4 regions of the Enterobacter sp. fkY84-1 genome follow, and region 4 is predicted to be linked to each of the others. Evidence: predicted binding sites of a transcription regulator. Region 4 holds the regulator's gene; each other region holds the start of a gene.
The links. Region 4 encodes Fur, which represses iron uptake genes when iron is present. Its sites were predicted from a motif close to ATAATAATGAGAACNACTATCAA; they were not measured.
Positions count from the first base shown of each region.

Region 1: a site for Fur is predicted at 2,369-2,391, ahead of ACEPLT_RS19330 (siderophore-interacting protein). Genes of this name have one in related genera too.
Region 2: a site for Fur is predicted at 1,686-1,708, ahead of ACEPLT_RS16120 (Nramp family divalent metal transporter). Genes of this name have one in related genera too.
Region 3: a site for Fur is predicted at 1,932-1,954, ahead of zupT (zinc transporter ZupT). Genes of this name have one in related genera too.

Region 1 is NZ_CP169393.1:4,053,071-4,056,515, forward strand. Features, by position in the region: gene ACEPLT_RS19325 (DNA repair protein) at 386-1,555, shown strand; gene ACEPLT_RS19330 (siderophore-interacting protein) at 1,556-2,320, opposite strand; gene ACEPLT_RS19335 (PadR family transcriptional regulator) at 2,468-2,962, shown strand; gene ACEPLT_RS19340 (methyl-accepting chemotaxis protein) at 2,959-3,445, opposite strand, start outside.
Region 2 is NZ_CP169393.1:3,380,852-3,384,296, forward strand. Features, by position in the region: gene ACEPLT_RS16115 (DUF2502 domain-containing protein) at 34-375, shown strand; gene ACEPLT_RS16120 (Nramp family divalent metal transporter) at 408-1,646, opposite strand; gene ACEPLT_RS16125 (NupC/NupG family nucleoside CNT transporter) at 1,995-3,182, shown strand; gene ACEPLT_RS16130 (sensor domain-containing phosphodiesterase) at 3,227-3,445, opposite strand, start outside.
Region 3 is NZ_CP169393.1:4,017,448-4,020,892, reverse strand. Features, by position in the region: gene ACEPLT_RS19165 (fimbria/pilus outer membrane usher protein) at 1-179, opposite strand, end outside; gene ACEPLT_RS19160 (fimbrial protein) at 254-814, opposite strand; gene zupT (zinc transporter ZupT) at 1,146-1,919, opposite strand; gene ygiD (4,5-DOPA-extradiol-dioxygenase) at 2,116-2,904, shown strand; gene ACEPLT_RS19145 (glutathionylspermidine synthase family protein) at 2,987-3,445, opposite strand, start outside.
Region 4 is NZ_CP169393.1:1,278,768-1,282,212, forward strand. Features, by position in the region: gene chiP (chitoporin ChiP) at 1-421, shown strand, start outside; gene chiQ (ChiQ/YbfN family lipoprotein) at 469-795, shown strand; gene fur (ferric iron uptake transcriptional regulator) at 887-1,333, opposite strand; gene fldA (flavodoxin FldA) at 1,625-2,155, opposite strand; gene ybfE (LexA regulated protein) at 2,311-2,598, opposite strand; gene ybfF (esterase) at 2,727-3,445, opposite strand, start outside.

The DNA.
Region 1 (3,445 bases), 1.9 Mb from region 4:
AAGGGCGGTTAATCCGCCCTATATTGTTTTTAGTGCCAATTCTTTCGCACCTTGGGTTTGCCAGCACGTAGCCTCCCTCGATGGCAATACCTCGCGCGATCACCCGGTGCCGGCTCTCCGCACTTCTTACACGTTTGGGGTATTTTAATCATGCTTAATGCTGTTAAGCATTCTCTGGCAGTTACCGCCTCTGATTTTTGCTGCACCCTATGCAAGCACATACGGAATCAATCACACATAGTCCGGCCTGCCGCTCACCCTCACAAACCCTAAAAACTAAAGAAATCCCCCATCGCGCCGATCATCATCCGTGTGTATTATTTCCTGTGGCTTTTACAACAACTAACCTTAACTCAAATACTTAAGCGCCAAAGCGAAAGGCATCATGAGCACACCGATCAAACGGCTAGAAATCATTAAAAATGCCATTGAACTGGAAGATGACGACATCATCCAGAGCCAGCTGACACGCCTGAAAAATGAAGCGTTTGACGATGATCTACAGGCAATCGTCGTGGCGCTTGAGGAGAAGAACTACACCGCGGCCATGGCGGCCATAACCGCCTGGCTGCTGGGCCAGCGCGCCGTGACGCCGTGGCGCGATCCGCAGGTGGCGGCCAGCAAGCTGGAGCTGAAGGCGCTGGAAGAGCGTCTGCGCGATCTGATTGACCGCCGCAACGCGCGGGTGCAGCAGCTTGATGAGTTCAACGATCTCTATTTCTCCCGCCTGGGGCCGCTGATGCAGCAGATCCTCGCCCTGCGTAAAACGCTGGCGGAGCTGAACCTGCGTCGTCAGCAGGCGGAAGCGCGTCGTCGCGAGGAGGATTACCGTCGCTGCCAGCACTATATGGCGCAGGCGGTAGAGGTGCTGGTGACGCTCACCCAGCGCTGGCGCGATCTCCCGGCGGACTCCGTCCAGGCCGCCGAGGCGCGTAAGCATCTGGAGCAGCAAAGCAATCTGATTGCCAACCTGCTGGCCGAAGCGCTGGAGCTGGAGAGCGGCTTAACGCGCGAGGAGGAGCCTGCGCGTCAGGCTCGCGACGAGGCCAACGAAGAGTACGAGAAGTATCGCGAACAGCATCACGATGCCGAAGTGCGGCTGCGCAAAGGTAAGCATCTTTCACAAGAGGACCAGAACGAACTCAAGCGTCTCTGGCGGCAGGCGAGCAAGCTCTGCCACCCGGATCTGGTGGCGGACGATCTGAAAGAAGAAGCCAACAACATGATGGTGCAGCTTAACCAGGCGAAGCAGCGCGGGGATGTGAAAGCCATTCGTTCGCTGGTGGCCCGCCTGCAGCAGGGCTTCGAGCCATTGATGGCAAGCGACAGGCTGAACGATCTGGAACGTATCCGCAAAAAAATGGCGCAGGTTCGCGAGCAAATCGACATTTTAGTGAACGAGCTGGCGGAGCTGGAGAAAGAGGAGTCCTGGCTGCTGGTCTCCTCGCTGAGCAATATGGAAGCGTACTTTGCTCAGCAGGAGAAAGCGCTGCACGAGGTCCGCGCCTCGCTCGAACATCAGGTGAACGAAGCGCAGCTGGATTCGGCAGCCTGATTATTTGGCGTGCCAGTATGCGCTGGCACGCACCAGCTGTGGGTCAATCGCGTCGGTTTCAAACTGACGGCTCAGGCGTTTCACCACCTTCCCTTCCCCGGTCAGCCAGATAAAGTAATCGTCCTCCGGAACAGTCAGCGCCGCCAGATGGTCAGCGACTGCCTGCTCGCTGTGGCCCACCACCCACGTGATATTGAACGCGCTCAGGTCCGCCAGATAGTCTTGGTACGATTCATCCCCAACCGTCACGACCGCGTGTATGTCCGGGCGAACCGGCAGTTGAGCAATGCTCTCTAAGCGTCGGCGCAGCGCGGGCATGCCGGATTCATCGCACACGTACAGCTGCCAGGCGTAATCCTCCGGCACCACCAGCGAACCGCGCGGGCCGCCGATGGTCAGCTTGTCTCCCGCTTTCGCCTCAACCGCCCAGCTGCTGGCAATGCCGCCGTCATGAATGAAGAAATCGAGAACCAACTCATGATTTGCCTCATCGTATAGCGGCGTATAGTCGCGCGCCTGCGGACGCACGCCGTCGCCCCAGTCGATGCCTTCATCGGTGACCACCGGCGGCGTAAACGTCGTCCCGGGTGCCGGGAAAAAGACTTTGGTATGGTCGTCGAAACCGCGGGAGCTAAAGCCCTCCAGCGCCTCGCCGCCTAGCACAATGCGCTGAAAACCCGCGCTGGCGCGCTCAACGCGGAGCACCGTCAGCTCGCGAAAACGCAGGTCATTACGAACACGCTGTGGATAACGAGTAGATGCCATTTTTAGACCCTTTTCTGGTGAATACGATATATCTAAATCAATTTTCAAATGATAATGATTACTAATAAGGAAAAATGCAAGATCTTTTAGATTGCATCTGAATATATCTTAGATATAGTTTAGATATATCAAAAAAAAGGGAATACTATGCGACACGAACACGAGGGCGGCGGACGTCGGCCGCGTTTTTTCGGCCACGGCGATTTGCGGCTGGTGATTCTGGATATCCTGACCCGCAACGCGAGCCACGGCTATGAGCTGATTAAAGAGATCGAGAACCTGACCCAGGGGAACTACACCCCGAGCCCGGGCGTCATCTATCCAACCCTGGATTATTTGCAGGATCAGGCGTTTATCACCATTACAGAAGAAGAGAACGGGCGTAAGCGCATTGCGATTACCGCTGAAGGACAACGCTGGCTGGACGAAAATCGGGAACAGCTGGAACAGATCCAGGTGCGTATCAAAGCGCGCAGCGTCGGCTTTCAGCTGCGCAAAAACCCGCAGATGAAGCGGGCGCTGGATAACTTCAAGGCGGTATTAGACCTGAAGGTGAATCAGGGAGAGCTCAGCGACGCGCAGCTTAAGCAGATTATCGGCGTAATCGACCGCGCGGCGCTGGAGATCTCCCAGCTGGATTAAGCCGGTGCGTGCTCGCTCACGCGGAAGACGCGTACCAGCTCTTTCAGGTGCATCGCCTGTTCGTTAAGCGATGCCGCCGCCGCGACGGATTCCTCCACCAGCGCGGAGTTTTGCTGGGTAGTGGCATCAATCAGGCCAATCGCGCTGTTGATCTGCGAGATCCCCTCCGTCTGCTCATGGCTGGCCTGACGGATCTCGCGCAGGATCGCATCCATCTCCTCCACGTTGCCAACCATGCCGTTGATCAGCCCACTCGCTTTTTCGACCAGGTTCATCCCGTCCTGGGTCTGGCTGGTGGAGCTCTCAATCAGCTCGCGGATTTCGCTGGCAGACGACGCGCTCTTCTGGGCAAGCTGGCGCACCTCTCCGGCCACTACCGCAAAGCCGCGGCCGTGCTCACCGGCGCGCGCCGCTTCCACCGCCGCGTTCAGCGCCAGAATATTGGTCTGGAACGCAATAGCGTCGATCAGGTCGATAATGTCG
Region 2 (3,445 bases), 2.1 Mb from region 4:
CAACAAAGGCCCCGATCGTGAAGGAGAAAGAGTATGTTCAGGTCACTGATTCTTGCAGCGGTATTACTGGCTTCGGCGCCGCTGATCGCCACTGCGGGCGAAATCACCCTGTTGCCATCAGTAAAATTACAAATTGGCGATCGTGACGACTACGGCAGATACTGGGACGGCGGCTACTGGCGCGACCGTGATTACTGGCATCGTCACTATGAGTGGCGCGGCGATCGCTGGTGGAAACATGATAACGGCAGACACCGCGGCTGGTATAAAGACAGCGCCTATGAGCGCGGTTACCGTGAAGGCTGGAACGATCGTGACGACCGTCGCGGCGGCTGGGGTCGCGGCAAAGGTCATGGACACGGCCACCATCACTAATCAAAAAGGAGCCTCCACGGCTCCTTTTTTTGTTAAAGACCCAGCGCAGTTCCCACTAACAACCACAGGTTCAGCGCCACGACCACCACCACGATGGCCCACCCGGTTCGTTTCACCAGCGTTGAGTTGACCAGCTCGCCCATCAGAGTTTTGTTGCTGGTAAAGATCAGCAGCGGCACCAGCGCCAGCGCAATACCAAAACTCAGCAGCACCTGGCTCATGACCAGAATTCGCGTTGGGTCGAGTCCCATCAGAATCACCACAAATGACGGCAGCATGGTGACGGAACGACGAACCCACAGCGGAATATGGAACCGGACAAACCCCTGCATCACCACCTGGCCTGCCAGCGTGCCCACCACCGTAGAAGAGAGACCAGCAGCCACCAGGCTAAGGCCAAATATCGTGGCGGCAGCATGGCTCAGCAACGGCTCCAGCGTGAGATACGCCTGGTCGAGATCGGCAATACCGGTATGACCGTTAAAGTGGAAAGCTGCGGCTGCAGTAGCCATCATCGCCAGATTGACAAACCCCGCGATGGTCATGGCGATCGCCACGTCCCACTTGGTGGCGGAGTAACGTTCTTTACGCGTCCCACCGTGGAGATGCTGAGTCAGCGAGGAGTGGAGATAGATCACATGCGGCATGATGGTCGCCCCCAGCACCCCGGCGGCCAGGAACACCGCTTCCGAGGTCGGCAGGCTTGGGATCGCCATTCCTTTACCGAGCTGCGCCAGATTCGGCTGTGAGAAGATTAGCTCAACGATATAGGCCGCCGCGACAAACAGCAGCAGACCGCCAATGACCTTCTCCAGCGGCTTTTGACCCCGACGCTGCAGCATCAGGATCAGGAACGTGGCAATCCCGGTGAGGACCGCCCCCTGCAACAGCGACACACCCAGAATCAGCTTAAAGCCGATCGCTGCGCCGATAAATTCAGCAAGGTCAGTGGCCATGGCGATGATTTCAGCCTGAACCCAGTAGAGCCAGACCGCGGGACGCGGATAATGGTCGCGAATTTGCTCCGCCAGGTTTTTGCCCGTCGCAATCCCCAGCTTTGCGGAGAGCATCTGAATCAGCATTGCCATCAGGTTTGCCCAGACGACCACCCAGAGCAGCTTATAACCGAAGCTGGCCCCGGCCTGAATATTGGTCGCAAAGTTACCTGGATCGATATAACCAATGGCAGCGATGAACGCAGGTCCCATTAATGCGAACCGCAACTTGCGCGCTGCTCTGCCACTGCTACCCTCTACGCGACTGTTTGTCATTTCTGCCTCTGAAATATAGCCTTTGCTATGTTTAATGCTATCAAAATGAGAATGATTATCAAGATCATTTATGAAGTTTGCAGTGATTTCTCTGATAGCTTTGAACGATAGACGGGCGGGTAAGTGGGGCGATCTAACTGAAACTGAAATCGCGCATGCTTTTGTGAAGACTAGCACACAAACTTAACTTTTCACTCATTTACCTAACATAACAAAAATGTATTGTGGATCACTATTTTTGAGACTCGTCACAGGATGTAACTATAGTGTGCCCTCGATCTCGTTTTCTTTTCGCTTGTTACATAGAATGTGCACGAAAATTAAACCTGCCTCATATTTGGAGCAAATATGGACCGCGTCCTTCATTTTGTCCTGGCACTTGTTGTCGTTACTGCACTCGCATTGCTGGTCAGCACAGACCGCAAAAAAATTCGTATTCGTTATGTTGTCCAACTGCTGGTCATTGAAGTTTTACTTGCGTGGTTCTTCCTGAACTCCAACGTAGGCCTCGGCTTCGTGAAAGGCTTCTCCGAAATGTTCGAAAAACTGCTCGGATTCGCCAATGAAGGGACCAACTTTGTCTTCGGTAAAATGAACGACGAAGGTCTGGCGTTCTTCTTCCTGAAGGTTCTCTGCCCTATCGTCTTCATCTCCGCGCTGATCGGTATTCTGCAGCACATCCGCGTTCTGCCGTTCGTGATTCGTGGAATTGGTTTCCTGTTATCCAAAGTGAACGGCATGGGTAAGCTGGAATCCTTTAACGCCGTCAGTTCCCTGATCCTCGGTCAGTCTGAGAACTTCATCGCGTATAAAGATATCCTCGGCAAGATGTCCCGCAACCGCATGTACACCATGGCGGCAACCGCAATGTCTACCGTTTCCATGTCTATCGTGGGCGCGTATATGACCATGCTTGAACCAAAATACGTGGTGGCTGCGCTGGTACTGAACATGTTCAGCACCTTTATCGTTCTGTCGCTGATCAACCCGTACCGCGTTGACGCCAGCGAAGAGAACATCCAGATGTCTAACCTGCACGAAGGCCAGAGCTTCTTCGAAATGCTGGGTGAATACATCCTGGCCGGTTTCAAAGTCGCGATTATCGTTGCCGCCATGCTGATCGGCTTCATTGCGCTGATTTCTGCACTGAATGCCCTGTTCGCCGCGGTGCTGGGTATCTCCTTCCAGGGCATTCTGGGCTACATCTTCTACCCTGTTGCATGGGTGATGGGTGTTCCGGCTCACGAAGCGCTGCAGGTGGGCAGTATCATGGCAACCAAACTGGTTTCTAACGAATTCGTTGCGATGATGGATCTGCAGAAAATTGCCAGCACGCTTTCTCCGCGCGCGGAAGGGATTCTCTCCGTGTTCCTGGTCTCCTTCGCGAATTTCTCGTCTATCGGTATCATCGCCGGTGCGATTAAGGGTCTGAACGAAGAGCAGGGTAACGTGGTTTCTCGCTTTGGCCTGAAGCTGGTTTACGGCTCTACGCTGGTGAGCGTCCTGTCCGCATCTATCGCGGCACTGGTTCTGTAACGTTTACCGTTAAACAAAAACCGGGAGCCTGGCTCCCGGTTTTTTTATGCCCGCAATTCTTCCAGCGGTTTGGGTTTGCCTATCAGGTATCCCTGCAGGTAATCCACACCAAAGCGAAGCAGCATCTCCCGCTGGGCCGGCGTTTCGACGTATTCCGCGACGACGCACAGCGATTTCGCCTTCGCCAGATTACACATCGACTGGACGATCATTGCATCCATGTCGTCTGTACAAATGTCTTTCACAAAGCAGCCGTCAATTTT
Region 3 (3,445 bases), 1.9 Mb from region 4:
GAAATCGTAACAAAATAACGACCGGGGACGACGGAGGCGCGATCTTTAAACTGTGTTAAATCGACGCTGTTGCGCTGATCTTTATCGATGGCATTAATATTAAATTCGGTACCAGAGGCGACTTTCGTCATTAACAGGGCGGTAATGATGATTATGCATGTTGATTTATGTTTCATCATCCTGTTGCTCAAGGTAAATATAAAATGCCGACTGGCATAACGAGCCAGTCGGTAGATAACGAGGTAAATTCGAATTATTTATACGCCAGCACATAGTTTGCGGTGGCTTCAACCTGACCCGGCGTTGCCGTTTTGCCGCTCAGCACTTCCATCTGCGCCTTAAAGTGCAGCGTCTGGGTGGCGGAGCCTGCCAGCAGGGTAACTTCACTGGCGCTACCCAGGGTGATGTTCGCTTCCGCATTATCCAGCAGACGGACGCCCACGTTCTGCGCACCGCTGGCATAGGTGTTGGTCATCAGGCTGGTATCCGTTGTATCCGTGGCGGAGCTGGTGAACGTGACGTCAACCTTGGTGATTGGGGTATCGGTTTCATCGCCTGGATCGTCCAGCTGGCAGTTTTCCAGGTTGATATCTACCGCAACGGGAGACGATTTTTTATTGGCATTAATAACGGCAGTCGTAATTTCACCCAGATCGACTTCTTTATCAACGCTATCAGGAGCAATGCTGCACGGCGCATCAATCACCACCCCTTTGAATTTGATCTTGCCTGAGCCTTGTTCTGCAGCCAATGCCGATCCAGAAATAAGCGTGGCCATTGCCACGGCTAAAAGCACTTTTTTTCCTGTAAACATGAAAATATCCTTTTTCAGTTGAATTCATATCCTGAATATTAATCAGAATATTGCCAGGAAAGTATATCGATCTCCGGCGGGGTAATGCGATTAACCACGCTTAAAAATCATTGTAGATATAATTAAAATATAAATACGGGTTATTGTAAGTGGATGAATTTCAAGAAGTGTAAATTATAATGCCGGATGCATTGTTTAGTGTTATTACGCACAGTAATGTTCAATAAAAAACTTGATTTTTTTATAAGGAAGGAGGCGTGGCGTATATTCCGTAAAAAGTTATTCCTTTAACAAATAATAGGCGCCTCTGTTTCAGGAGGCGCCCGTCATGTCAGCCAATGCCTGCGGCCTGAAGTAAGACCAGACTTAGCCCCATCACCGACATCCCGCACAGGACGCCATAGCTTGGGTTGTTGTTTGGATCGATCTCTTTCGCCAGCGGCATTAGCTCGTCTACCGACAGCGCAACCATAATCCCCGCAACCGCGGCCATAATGGCAGCCATGACGACCGGCGAAACCAGGCTACCGAGGATGAGCCAGGCCAGCACGCCGCCAAGAATTTCCGCCATGCCGGAGATCCCGGCCCAGAAGATTGCCGTGCGCTTTGAGCCCGTAGCGGCATAGACCGGACCGGCCACCGCGAGTCCTTCTGGAATATTGTGCAACGCCACCGCCAGGGCGATGCCGAGGCCCATTTCCAGGTTGCTGCTGGCGGTGACATACGTCGCCACGCCTTCCGGGAAGTTGTGCAGGCTTATACCGAGCGTCAGCAAAATGGCGGTGCGCTTAATGTTGCGCGGCGCGGGCGTTACGTTTTTTTGCATTAAGTCCTGAGGGTGCGCGTGGGGCAACATGCGGTCGAGCGCGAAGTATCCCAGCAGGCCAACGACAAACATGCCGTAGCCCAGCAGCGGAGACATGCCTTCCGTGCCCAGCGCCGCAGGGAGCATCTCCATCAGGGAGATGAGCAGCATGATCCCGGCAGCAAAGCCCAGCGAGAAGGCCAGCACGCGGTTTGACGGCTTCTGACCAAGCACGCCGAGGATCGCGCCGATGAACGTCGCGGCGCCCGCCAGTATGGTCAGGATCAGAGGGACTGACATGCATTGCTCCTTGTGATAATGATTCTCATTAATATAAATGATTCATTTCTGGCAAAGCGAGGGGCCAACCCCGGCTTTACACATTCCTTACATTCAAATTTCCTGATGATGATCTTCACGCTTATCTGCGTTCATCTTTGTCCGATTGCGCGTAATGTAGCACCATTAAATTGACACCTTCTGTAAGGATATCATCATGACTTCATCCCGTATGCCAGCCCTGTTTTTAGGCCACGGCAGCCCAATGAACGTTCTGGAAGATAACGTCTATACCCGCGCATGGCGTCATCTGGGCGAGACGCTGCCGCGTCCAAAAGCGATTGTGGTGGTATCCGCGCACTGGTTCACCCGCGGCACAGGCGTGACCGCCATGGAAGCGCCAAAGACCATTCATGATTTTGGCGGCTTCCCGCAGGCGCTGTATGACACCCACTATCCGGCCCCCGGCTCGCCTGAGCTGGCACAAAGGCTGGTGGAACTGCTGGCGCCTGTTCCGGTTGCGCTGGATAAAGAAGCCTGGGGTTTTGACCACGGCTCGTGGGGCGTGTTGATTAAAATGTATCCTGATGCGGATATCCCGATGGTGCAGCTGAGCATCGACAGCACCAAACCGGCCGCCTGGCATCTGGAGATGGGCCGTAAGCTGGCAACGCTTCGTGATGAAGGCATCATGCTGGTGGCAAGCGGCAACGTGGTGCACAACCTGCGCACGGCACGCTGGCACGGTGAGAATACGCCTTACCCGTGGGCGACCGCTTTTAATGACTACGTTAAAGCGAACCTGACCTGGCAGGGTCCGGCTGAGGCACATCCGCTGGTGAACTATCTGGATCATGAGGGCGGTTCGCTCTCTAACCCGACGCCGGAGCATTTCCTGCCGCTGCTGTACGTGCTTGGCGCGTGGGATGGCCAGGAGCCGGTGACGATCCCGGTCGACGGGATTGAGATGGGAAGCCTGAGTATGCTGTCGGTACAGGTAGGGTGAAAATATGCCGGGTGGCGGCTTCGCCTTACCCGGCCTACAGGTCGAGCGTAGGCCCGGTAAGCGTAGCGCCACCGGGCAAGTCTTACTCCACAAAAATATGCGGGTAGAACCGCGACAGATCCTGCGTGATCAGCGCGCGATCTTCGCGAATGCCAATTCCGGCAGGTTGATCGTTAATGAGCCAGCTGCCAATTAGCGTATAGCTGTCGCCAAATTTCGGCAGTTGATAGAACGCCTGGACGATCATCCCTTCCTCGCCGTAAGGCCCTTCAACCGCTTCCAGCGTTTTACCGTTTTCGATGATCGACACGTTCGCGCCTTCGCGGGAGAAGATCGGCTTAACGACGTATTTCTCCATCTGCGGGTAATCATCTTCCGCAAAGTACGCTGGCAGCAGGTTAGGGTGATTCGGGAACATCTCCCACAGCATCGGCAGCAGGGCCTTGTTGGAGATAATGCTCTTCCAGGCCGGTTCCAGCCAGCGCACGCCCGCGTCTTCCAGCTTGGTGGAGAACATCTCGCGCAGCATATACTCCCACGG
Region 4 (3,445 bases):
GACCCCGACCTATGCTTCCTCCAACGGTCGTCTTGATATCTGGTGGGATAACCGCTCCGATTTCAACGCCGACGGTGAGAAGGCGGTCTTCTTCGGCGCCATGTATGATCTGAAAAACTGGAACCTGCCGGGCTGGGCGGTGGGCGCTTCTTATGCTTACGCCTGGGATGCAAAACCAGCCGACATGGCAACACCGGATGCTTACTACGATCCAAACTATCGCCTGAAAGAGTCTTCCTACAGCCTGGATGCTATCTATACCCTGCAGGATGGCCGCGCGAAAGGCACGATGTTCAAACTGCACTTCACCCAGTACGACAACCACTCCGATATCCCGAGCTACGCGGGCGGTTACGGCAACATCTTCCAGGATGAACGTGACGTGAAATTCATGGTTATCGCACCGTTCACCATCTTCTGATGAATCGTCCGGCGGGTTAGATCCCGCCGGACCGGAGACTGCAAATGATGAAAAAAATCGTAATCGTCGCGCTGTTGGCATCGGGGCTGGTGGCGTGTGCCCAGACTCAGGCACCGAAAGAGGACTCCCGTCTCAAGGAGGCCTACAGCGCCTGCATTAATACTGCGGAAGGTTCGCCGGAGAAGATTGAAGCCTGCCAGAGCGTGCTGAACGTGCTGAAGAAAGAGAAAGCGCACGAGCAGTTCGCGACGCAGGAGAATGTCCGCGTGATGGATTACCAGGCCTGTATCCAGGCACGTAAAACCGGTAACGATCAGGAAGTGGCGAAGCGTTGCGATAAGATCTGGAACGAGATACGCAATAATAATAAATAAGTTGCTTTACGCCCGGTGGCACTGTGCCACCGGGCTTTTTTCTGGCAAAAAAAAGCCAACCTTACGGCTGGCTCAGAGTATGAACACTCACTTATTTTGCGTCATGCGCATGTTCATTTTCGCGGCAATCGCCTTCAGCGCAGTGACCATAAAGGTACAGGCTGTGGTTGGTCAGACGGATGCCGTGACGCGCGGCGATTTCACGCTGGCGCGCTTCGATAGAGTCATCGCTAAATTCAATGACCTTGCCACAGTCGAGGCAGATCAGGTGATCGTGGTGCTGCTGCTGGGTCAGTTCGAAGACAGATTTACCACCTTCGAAATTATGACGGGTGACAATGCCCGCGTCATCAAACTGGTTCAGCACGCGATAGACGGTAGCCAGCCCAATCTCTTCACCCATGTCGATAAGACGTTTATAAAGGTCTTCCGCACTGACATGGTGATTGTCTGGACCCTGAAGCACTTCGAGGATTTTTAACCGAGGAAGCGTAACTTTCAGGCCAGCCTTCTTTAATGCGGTATTGTTGTCAGTCATGCGGAATCTGTCCTGTTGCTAAACGATTCACTTCTGTAGGAAGTGACAGAAAATGCACCCGGGATAATGCGTCTCATTATAGAACTGCCATGGCTAAATGAAAACTGCAAGTCTCAGGCAAAATATGCTTATAAAAATGGGGTATCACCAACAAACTTGCTCGGTGGAAAACCACATTTTATCAGGGAGACATTGTACAGGTCTGGGCGAAAAAGTTAAAAGATTGTAGCAATTAATTTAATCGGTTTGACCTGGTGCGCGGGCGCAACCGCCGTTGCGCCGCGATAAAAATCAGGCGTTGAGAATATCGTCCAGGTGCAGTTCTTCACGGATCTGCTTAACCCATTTCTCGACGCGCTCTGCAGTCAGTTCTGGCTGACGGTCTTCGTCGATGGCCAGACCCACGAAATGATCGTCATCGGCCAGGCCTTTGGACGCTTCGAAGTGGTAACCGGCGGTTGGCCAGTGGCCGACGATTACAGCGCCATTCGGCTCAATGATGTCGCGGATGGTACCCAGCGCGTCACAGAAGTACTCGGCGTAGTCTTCCTGGTCGCCACAGCCAAACAGGGCAACCAGCTTACCGTTGAAGTCCACTTCTTCCAGCGTCGGGAAGAAATCATCCCAGTCGCACTGGGCTTCGCCGTAGTACCAGGTCGGAATACCCAGCAGCAGAATGTCATAGCCTTCGAGATCTTCTTTGCTGCTCTTGGCGATGTCATGCACATCAGCAACGTCTTTACCGAGCTGTTTTTGAATGTTTTTCGCGATATTTTCGGTATTGCCGGTATCACTGCCAAAGAAAATGCCGATGATTGCCATGAGTAAAATAACCTCTTGAAACTTAATAGTATGGTGGCGCAATTCGGCCACGGATAAGGGCAATAATAGCAGAACTGGCAACCCTGCGGAAACAGCTATCGCGCAGGACTGCACTCTGTGCTACATGAAAAGGGTAATTAAGGGAATTTTCAGACTTATGCCTGGCTGCGCAGCATCTCAAGCTGGGCGATCAACATCTCTTCAATGAGCTCGCTGCGGCTAATATTTCGCGCGTCGGCCAGCTCGTTAAGCGCATCGACCGCGTCGGCGTTGAGCTTCAGTTCGACACGCTTAAGCCCACGATTTTTATCGCGTTTAAGCTGATTGCGTTTATTGATACGCAGCTGTTCATCGCGCGAAAGCGGATTCGTCTTCGGTCGTCCCGGGCGACGCTCATTCGCGAACAGATCTAGTGTCGTACGGTCCGTTTGTTCTTTGGCCATGATTCTGAGACTTCGGGGGAAACACGCCGCCCTGCTAATGCCCGGGCGATAAGCGCGCCATCATACATCACCAAAAACGGCGCGCCAACGACTGGAAGCCCGCAGCCTTCCAGTCGCTCTCTTTTTAATCAATTTGCAGTATCAGCAAGATAGCGGCGAATGGCGCGCAGCACGGCGTCAGGTTTTTCCGCATGCACCCAGTGTCCGGCTCCGGCAATGACGTGGGCACGAGCCTGCGGGAATTGCGCCAGTATGGCGTCGCGGTACGCGTCGGTAACGTAAGGGGAATTGCCGCCGCGAATAAAGAGGGTAGGGTGTGGCCAGGCGGGTACGGTTTGCCAGCCCACAATATTGTTGTACTGGTTCCAGAGCACCGGCACGTTAAAACGCCATTGCCCGTCAACAAACGACTTCAGCAGGAACTGGACGACGCCTTCTTCATCAAGATGCTCACGCATGACGGCAGCCGCCTGCTGACGCGTCGCGGCACCCGCTTCGGTGACCGCATTGATAGCGGCAAAAATTTCGTCGTGACGGCGGACGTCGTAATCCACGGGCGCAACATCAATCACCACCAGGCCGTTAATACGCTCCGGGGCCAGCGCCGTCAGGGCCATCACCGCTTTACCGCCCATTGAATGCCCGATGAGGGTCACCTTTTGCAAGTCGTTGGCATCCAGCGTATCCCGCAGATCCTGCGCCATCGCGGCGTAGGTCATCTCGTCGGAACGGCCGGAAAGACCGTGATTGCGCATATCGACCTGAAGAATATCGTGGTCGGTAACCAGATCGCGCGCCAGCACGCCCAGGTTATCCAGGCTGCCAAAAAGCCCGTGAACCAGTACGA